2 regions of the Ruegeria sp. BHSC223 genome follow, and region 2 is predicted to be linked to the other one. Evidence: riboswitches for the same ligand, from Rfam matches in the RefSeq annotation. Region 2 holds a riboswitch; the other holds the start of a gene.
The links. Region 2 has a riboswitch for cobalamin ahead of AC2FNY_RS12640 (CbtB domain-containing protein). Riboswitches for the same ligand answer to the same signal wherever they lie in the genome.

Region 1: another riboswitch for cobalamin. It lies ahead of AC2FNY_RS16690 (hypothetical protein); the one in region 2 lies ahead of AC2FNY_RS12640 (CbtB domain-containing protein).

The regions. Positions count from the first base shown of each region.
Region 1 covers NZ_JBXWRR010000013.1:53,790-58,194, forward strand. Annotated here, with positions in the region: gene AC2FNY_RS16675 (alpha/beta hydrolase family protein) at 1-244, opposite strand, end outside; gene AC2FNY_RS16680 (TetR/AcrR family transcriptional regulator) at 328-885, shown strand; gene ypfJ (KPN_02809 family neutral zinc metallopeptidase) at 882-1,730, opposite strand; cobalamin riboswitch at 1,836-2,049, shown strand; gene AC2FNY_RS16690 (hypothetical protein) at 2,321-2,533, shown strand; gene AC2FNY_RS16695 (protein-tyrosine phosphatase family protein) at 2,538-3,035, opposite strand; gene AC2FNY_RS16700 (sulfatase-like hydrolase/transferase) at 3,389-4,405, shown strand, end outside.
Region 2 covers NZ_JBXWRR010000007.1:35,580-39,984, forward strand. Annotated here, with positions in the region: gene AC2FNY_RS12620 (LysR substrate-binding domain-containing protein) at 1-414, shown strand, start outside; gene AC2FNY_RS12625 (DUF1636 family protein) at 470-826, shown strand; gene AC2FNY_RS12630 (hypothetical protein) at 814-1,308, opposite strand; gene AC2FNY_RS12635 (CbtA family protein) at 1,372-2,070, opposite strand; gene AC2FNY_RS12640 (CbtB domain-containing protein) at 2,074-2,244, opposite strand; cobalamin riboswitch at 2,280-2,490, opposite strand; gene cobF (precorrin-6A synthase (deacetylating)) at 2,534-3,277, opposite strand; gene cobA (uroporphyrinogen-III C-methyltransferase) at 3,270-3,998, opposite strand; gene AC2FNY_RS12655 (cobyrinic acid a,c-diamide synthase CobB) at 3,995-4,405, opposite strand, start outside.

The DNA of each region.
Region 1 (4,405 bases), on a different contig from region 2:
CAAGCGGCCCCCGCAACGAATGCCCGAAATCGCGATAATCATAGGTCAGGCAGACCATGCCCTGCTCGGCCGCCAGCCATGTGGCGAAATGCTGGTAATAGTCGCGCGGCACCCCGGTGGCGCTGTTGATCACAACCGCAACCCGGGGCGTGCCCGCCGGGAGATAGAGCCGCGCCGAAAGCTGCGCCGACCCGGCGGGGAAATGAAAATCCTCGACCCTGACAGATGACTGCATATCCAGCATTGCGACCTCCAGATTTCCTAGACCGATTGGTCTATTCCTCATGTCTGGACCAATCGGTCCAGAGCTGTCAATATCCCCGGCACATGACCCAACGTCCGCTTCCGACCAAAGATCGCTTGATCCGCACCGCCGCCCAGCTGTTCCAGCGCCGGGGGTATCACGGTGTTGGATTGTCCGAGCTGCTGGCCGAGGCAGAGGCGCCCAAGGGCTCTCTGTATCACCACTTCCCGAACGGCAAATCCGACCTGGCGCTGGCCTCGGCCACCTGGGCCTCGGATCAGATGCTGCGGCTGATCGCGGCCTCGTTCGAACCAGCCGAGAGCTTTCATGCCGGAATGGAGGCTCTGTGCGGCAAGGTCGCGAAACTATTCGACAAATCAGGCCAGTGGGATGGCTGCCCGATCTCGTCGACCCTGTTCGAAGGGCCGGACAACGCCGCGTTCCGTGCCCATGCCCACCACCTGTTCGAAGGCTGGATCACCGAGGGCGCGCATCACGCCAGGCGCTTTGGGCTGGCCGATCCGCAAAAGACCGCCGAGACCATGTTCATCCTGCTGCAAGGCGGCTGGATGCTAGCCCGTGCCCGGCAGTCCTCGGACGTGCTGCGCCGTCTGCCCGAGATGCTGCCGCGCGCGGATTAGAGCCGGTTGGTGCTGAACGTGTCGCAGCTTGCGACCCGGCCACTATCAAAGCCGCGTTCGAACCAGGATGCCCGCTGCGCCGAAGTGCCGTGGGTGAATGTATGCGGTTGCGGCACCCGGCCCGCCTGCCGTTGCAGCCGGTCGTCGCCGATCATCCGGGCGGCGTTCAACGCCTCTTCCAGATCACCGCGTTCCATCAGACCTCGGACCGAGCGCGCCCAGACCCCGGACAGGCAATCGGCCTGCAATTCCAACCGCACGGTCAGGGCGTTGGCCTCGACCTGCGAGGACTGCCGCCGGGCCTGATCCACCTGGCCCAGAATGCCCAGCTGATTCTGCACGTGATGGGCCACCTCATGGGCGATCACATAAGCGGCGGCAAAATCGCCACCCGCCTGCAAGCGCCGCGCCAGCGTGGCAAAGAAATCTGTGTCCAGATAGGCCTTCTGGTCGGCCGGGCAGTAGAACGGCCCGGTCGCGCCCGAGGCGCCGCCACAGGGGCTGGAGGTGACCTGAGAAAACAGCACCAGCGTCGGCGGGATGTAGTCGCGGCCAAGCTGGTCGCGGAACACCGTGCCCCAGACATCCTCGGTCGTGGCCAAGACGCGCGAGACGAATTCGCCCGCCTGCCGCTCTTCGGCGGTCAGTTCCTTGGGCGCGCTCTGGCTCGGGCCCGGCTGTTCGGTCAGGAACGGGGTGACGTCGATGCCGGTAAAGGCGCCGATCACCAACAGCAGCAGCACCCCGCCGATGCCCAGCCCACGCCCGCCGATGGCCATGCCGCCGCCACGTCGCCCGCGACGATCCTCGACATGCCTACTGCCGCGTACTCCTCTCAACCGCATGCCGACACCCTTCTTCAGCCTGACTACTCGATACCAATACTAGCATCCCGCCGCATGGGGAAAAACACGGCACGAACACCCGGCTTGACTCCGGCCCGCAACACCCGCTACCGCTGAGGCGATGGTTCTCGGTGACACATGCGCCGGGATGAAAAGGGAACACGGTGCGGCCCCCCTGGCGACAGGGGACCAATTCCGAGACTGCCCCCGCAACTGTAAGCGGTGAGCGATGCCGAAATGCCACTGGCCCTCCGGGCCGGGAAGGCCGGCAAAGCCCGGACCCGCAAGTCAGGAGACCTGCCATCGCAACCGTAACTCGAACCCGGGCGGGGTGTCCGGACGGGATGCCTTGGCCCTGATCGGCCGGTCCCCGACACCCTGTTCCGCCGCGCGGAGGGCGCAGGATGATCTGGACTACAAGAACGCATGAATTTGCCGCAACGCTCTGTCGCCGAACCGGCAGGCCCTGCCCGGCGCTGTCGGCATTGGCCGAGAACCTCGCCCGCGCGCTGCGGCAGGCTGAACCGATGACCGATGCAGGTTTCGCGATAGAAGGGCATTGCGAGATGCCCCCGTGTGGAGCAGGTTGCATGGCCCGCTACGCCGCCTCGCACAGCCGGATCCGCGTGTTCTGCGGCGTCGACGAAGACACCGCCCTGTCGCATCTGAATCGCTTTGCCGATGCACTGATGACACCCGACGGAGCGGGATTTGCCGCCGGGCTAGGCCCGGTACCATGCGCCATGGCCGAGGCCCGCCCCCGCTGCGTCCACTCTGCTGCGACAGTGCAAGCAACGGCCTGAAGGATCAGTCCCGGATAGCACGACCTGCCAGCGCCCAGTCCATCTGGGCGTCGGTTTCCACCGCACAGGAGCGGACCGACCGCAAATGCGCCAGCGCCGCCTTCGGCTCTTCGCCCGTCTCGATCATCAGGCGCAACGCCGCCATGCCCGACCGGCCACAGCCGCCCTTGCAATGGATCAATACGCGCCCGCCGCCGCGCAGCGCATGCCGGGCCGATTTGCTGATCGCCTTCCAACTGATCTCGGCATCACGGCCAGGCACTCCGAAATCATCGACCGGCAGATGAGCCCAGCGGCAGGCGCGACTCTGGATATCAGCACCAAAATTGCGTGCACCGTGCTGCAACATCTCGACCTCGGTCGTCATCGAGATCACCAGCCCGGGCGCCCAGGACCCGATCAGATCAATATCACTTGAATAGTTGCCAGACAGGCCCGGCAACTGGCAGATCGCCAGCGAGCCTCCCCCAACTTGCAGCGCATAGATCACCAATTGCGCCATCCGCAAAATTCCCTCTCCGATCGAGCCCACATCCAAGGCCGCAACACCTTGCCCAGCCGCAACATGACTCCGAAAGAAGCTTTGTCGCAAGTCACGATGCTGGTGAGTGCGCAAGGATTCGGGGCACAAAAGGGCAACCCGGCAACAGTGAATCCTACGCTTTAGGCCGTTCAGACCCCGCCTGAAGGGCAGCTAAGTTAAAGCTTACCGACAGGCGAGCCAAACCCTTGGCCAGAAATGCACGGAAGGGCCCGGTGCCATGTTTCCTACTTGGTCCCAACCCGGCTAGAGTGCGGGTAGTCTAGACCGGAACTGCAGGCTTTCCGACAGATATGCAAAAGGTATGCGCGCCCATGAATATCCTGTTCATCATGTTTGATCAGCTGCGCTGGGATTACCTCAGCTGTTACGGCCACAAGACCCTGAACACGCCCAATATCGACCAGTTGGCGGCAAAGGGGGTGCGGTTTGACCGTGCCTATATCCAGTCGCCGATTTGCGGTTCGTCCCGGATGAGCACCTATACCGGGCGCTATGTACATTCGCACGGGGCCAGCTGGAACGGCATCCCGCTCAAGGTGGGCGAGATGACCATGGGCGACCACCTGCGCGCCGCCGGGATGGGCTGCTGGCTGGTGGGCAAGACCCACATGCGCGCGGACGAGGAAGGCATGGCACGGCTGGGGCTTGAGCCGGATTCGCTGATCGGGGCGCGGGTGGCGGAATGCGGGTTCGACGTGTTCGAACGCGACGATGGCATGCTGCCTGAGGGGCCGGACGGGTATTACGACCCCGACGGCGCCAGGGAATACAACAAGTACCTGCGCGCCAAGGGCTATGAGAGCGACAACCCCTGGCACGACTTTGCCAATTCCGGGCTGGATGCCGAGGGCAATGTGCAATCGGGCTGGTTCCTCAAGAACGCGACCCGCCCCGCCAATATCGCCGAAGAGGACAGCGAGACCCCCTATCTGACCACCCGCGCGATGGAATTCATCGAACAGCAGACCGGTCCGTGGTGCTGTCACCTGAGCTATATCAAGCCGCACTGGCCCTATATCGTGCCCGAACCCTATGCCAGCATGTATGGCCCCGAACATGTGCAGGACGTGGTGCGCAGCGACAGCGAACGCCAGAACGCCCATCCCCTGTTCAAGGCCTTCATGGAGACAAAGGTGGGCGAGGCGTTTTCCCGGCAAGAGGTGCGCGATGCGGTGATCCCCGCCTATATGGGGCTGATCAAACAGGCCGACGACCAGATGGGACGGCTCTTCACATGGCTCGAGGAGACCGGGCGCATGCAGGACACGATGATTGTCCTGACCTCGGATCATGGCGATTTCCTGGGCGATCACTGGATGGGGGAAAAG
Region 2 (4,405 bases):
GAAGAGGTGATATGTGTCGCCCGGAGCGACCACCCGGTGCATCGCCATGCCGCGCCCGCGCTGACCGACCTGATGGAATACCCCTGGATCCTGCCACCGGCGGAAACCACGTTGCGCCGCCAGCTGGATCAGGTCTTTGTCGATCTGGGCGGTGGTGCGCCGCCCTATGCGGTGGAATCGGTGTCGTATCTGGCCAATCGGGGCCTGTTGGTGGGGTCGGACATGCTGGCGGTGATGCCCGCGCATGTGCCGCGCCACGATATCAGCGCGGGGGCGCTGGCGCGGGTCGACTGGCCGGTGCCGATCCCGATCGGGCCGGTGGGCGTGTCGATGCGCAAATCTGCCAGCCTGTCGCCCTCGGTCGCCGGGGTGCTGGATGCGCTGCGGATAGAGGCCGCGCAAATGGCGCGTTGAGCTTGCCTCGGCGGACCCGATGCGCCACATCTGCCGCACCGATCAAGGAGACACCATGAGCGACATGCGCCTTTCCCTTTGCTCCAGCTGCCAGGGTGAGCGGGACCGTGACCAAGGGGCCGAACGTGCCGCCGTGTCCGAGGCGCTGGCGCGCGCCGGGCTGAGCGGGCGGGTGGAGCTGGTGGATCATGCCTGTTTCGGCGCCTGCGCCACCCCGGTGGCGCTGGCCCTTCAGGGGCCGGGGCGGGCCAGCTATGTGTTCTCGGATCTCGACGTGGTGGCGGATGCCGACGATATCGCCGCCACCTGCCGTGTCTATCTGGACAGCCCCGGAGGCTGGATTGCCGATGCCCGTCCCTGTGGACGGTTGCGGCAATGCCTGTTGGCGCGGATCCCGGCCTATTCCACCTGAACCGTGACCACGGCCTCGACCGGGATGCCATCGACCATCAGCGGGCTGTGGCTGTTGGCGTTCAGCGAGACCTTCACCTCGACCGGACCTTTGGGCAGGTCGGGGATATGCATCCATTCGCTGTAAAGCCGGGCCAGTTTCACGTCGTTGACATAGACATGGGCATGGCCTTCGCCCGGCACGTCACTGGCCGAGGCGTTTTCGGGGGCAAAGCGGAAATTCTGCGGGCTTACATGCAGGTTCCAGCCCGACATCGGATCGCGGGTCAGTGCTACGGACACACCGGGTGCGTCGGGGCCTGCGGGCAGATGGGTGGCCTGGGCGTGGTTGTGGCCGTCTTGTGCCGGGTCATGGGCGCCATGCTGGGCCGTGTCGCCATGATCATGACCGTCAAAGGTGACACCATAGGCCGCCGCGGTGACGAAACCGGCACCGCCACCAAAGACAAGGCCGATGGCGAAAAGAGCGAGAGAGCGGGACATATCAGTCTCCAAACAAAGGAAAACCCCGCCGGATGGGTCCGGCGGGGCATATGGGTCGACGGATCAGGCGTGCGCTTCGGCGCGCTTGCTCTCGGTCTGCCAGAAGTAACCGGCGAAACCACCCAGCAGCACCCAGGCCGCCATCCCGACACCAAAGGCGCGGGCGGCAAACAGGGCGCCCAGCTCGGTCGGCACCGGGCCGGCAAAGCTGTCAGGCTCGGGCGCGCCGATCAGATGCGGCGCCATCAACAGCAGCGCGGCGGCGCCATAGGCCATCAGGTTTCCGCCAAAGGCGATCAGCCACATGGCGATACCCGCAGCGGCCACGGTCGCGGTCCACCAGATCTGGCGGGCGGTGATATCAGTATAGGACACACCGGGCACCTCGGGCGCGAGGCTCAGTCCGGGTGCGAAGTGAAAGGTGATGAACCCGGCCAGACCCCAGAGCAGACCGGCGCGCGCGGTGACCGCATGACCCATCCCCTCGGCCACCGACATCAGGGCGACCATCACCACAGCATAGCCGGTATAGGTGAGCATTGCAAAAACGACCGTCAGCGCATCGCGCATCGGATCGGCGAACATGCCGGGCAGGTCGGGCTGGGCACTTACCGCCTCGGCGCCGAAATGCACCAGTTCGCCGGTTTCATACAACTCGGCATGCAGCAACACGGGCTGCACGAACAGAAACTGCAGCAAGGCGGCAATCAGCCCTGCTGCAGCGCCAGCGAACAACGCGCTGGTCAGAATGCGACTGAACATGGTTCAGTGGCAGGGAAAGCCGGTTGCGTGGCGCACGTCGTGGGCGGCGTCATGCAGCGCGGATGCCTGCACATGGCCCGCCAGGGTCACGATGCCCAGGCCCAGGATCACGGCGAACAGAGCCGGCAAGATCGCGGAACCGGTGGCCGATGCCTTGAGTGTTTTGGTCGTCATGTCATTTCCTCCTTGCCGCCGCACCCGACGGCCGGTGTTTCATTACCTGTCTGGCAGGTCTCCTGGCTCGCGGGTCGGTGCCTCTGTTCGCCTTCCCCCCGGAGCGAACCCGGGAGTGGCTGGTTGAACAGAGGCTCACCGCTTACAGTCGCGGGGGCGGCTTTGGCCTGAACCGACGGGCGGTCGCACCAAATTCCCTCTTAGCATCCGGATTGCTCCGGCAGGACCAGACCCCTCCATTTAGCCGCGAACGCGCATCCGGCGCAATCGTCATTTGCGACCTTTCCGGTCAGTTTCCGCGCTTTTTCAAAAGATAGATATCCATGATCCAGCCGTGATCGGCTCGCGCACGGGCACGGGTTTCGACGATTTCGCCCGCCATCTCGGCCAGAGGTCCCGCCACCAGAATCTGTTCCTCCATGCCCACATAGGCGCCCCACCAGATGTGGTAATCGGACATATCCAGCGCCTGGAACGAGCATTCGCCGTCCAGCATCACGGCCGCGGTATCCACCGCGGGCGGCCAGCCTTCGTCGCGCAGGCGCCGCCCGGTGGTGACCAGGAACGGTGCCCCCAATTCGTTGACCGGAATGCCATGCGCCGCTGTCAGCGCCTGAAGCGCGGTGATGCCGGGAATCACCCGCACCTTGGGTTGCGGATCGAGCCGCGCCGCGATTCGCAGCGAACTGTCATAGAGCGACGGGTCGCCCCAGATCAGCAGCGCCACCCGCGCCGCGTCGGGGTGGTCCTCCATCGCCGCCTGCCAGCGGAGCGCAATGGCATCGTGCCACTCGTCGACACCCTTCAGATACCCATCCTCGGCCCGGCGCGCCGGGATGTCGAAATAGGCGATCTGCGGCGGTGTGTCGGTGGCGTCAGTGATGATGCGCTCGCGCAGCCCGGCCAGATCGGATTTCCCCGCCCCCTTGCGCGGGATCAGGATCAGATCGGCGGCGCGAATGGCGGCGATGCCTTCGCGGGTGATGTGGTCGGGATTGCCGGTGCCGATTCCGATCAGGAGAAGCTCAGTCATCGCCGAACTCCGCCAGCGGACCATAAAGGATCAGGGCAGGGGCGGTGCCGATCTCCGCTGCCAGCCGTTCGGCCAGTTCACCCATGGTGGCGCGGGTCAGGCGCTGTTCAGGGGTCGAGACGCTTTCGGCCATCAGCGCAGGCGTTGAACGTGGCAGGCCATGCGCCTCAAGCGCATCCAGCAGCAGTGGAAAGGTGCGCTTGCCCATGAACACGACCGTGGTGGCCTGCGAATCCGCCAGTGCGGGCAGGTTCAGGTCGGGGGGCAATTGCCCGCTGACGTCATGGCCGGTGACGAATTGCACCCGCCGCGCGGTCAGTCGTCGGGTCAGCGGGATGCCCGCCGCCGCCGCCGCCGCCACCGCCGAGGGGATGCCGGGGATGATCTCATACCCGATCCCGGCCGCGCGCAGCGCGACCAGTTCTTCCTCCAGCCGGCCAAAGAGACCGCCATCGCCGGATTTCAGCCGCACCACATGTGCGCCGGTCTGGGCATAATCCACCAGCAGGCGGCTCACATGGTCCTGTTTGGGCGAGGCGCGGCCCGCTCGTTTGCCCACCCCAACCAGATCGGCATCCGCGCGCGCATGGGTCAGGATCGGACCGCTCGACAGATCGTCGAACAGCACCGCATCGGCTTTGCCCAGCCGATCCACCGCTTTCAGCGTCAACAGGTCCGGGTCGCCCGGCCCCGAGCCGACAAAGGAGACAAAGCCGCTCATGATCCCGCCTCCGCGATCAGGTGAAAGAAGGTGCCGGTCACATGGCCGCGCACGGATCCGGTTTGCGGCCCCTCGACGCCCTCGGCATCGAAAACACGGGCCAGCGGCGCGTCGGGTTGCTCCAGGATCGAGGAATAGTGGAACTCGTGCCCGCGCAGGGTGGCACCGGTGCCATAGCCGGGCAGGGGCGCCAGCAATTCGGCCCGGCGATAGCCCAGGTTGAACTTGCGCTTTTCATACGAGGTGACGAGGCCCAACAGACCCGCCATCCGGTGGCGGGTGCCATCCTTGTCGATCAGCGCTTCGCCCAATGCCATGTAGCCGCCGCATTCGCCGTGCACGGGCCGGGTTTCGGCATGTCGTCTCAGCCCCGCGCGAAAGGTATTGGCGGCGGCGAGTGTGCCCGC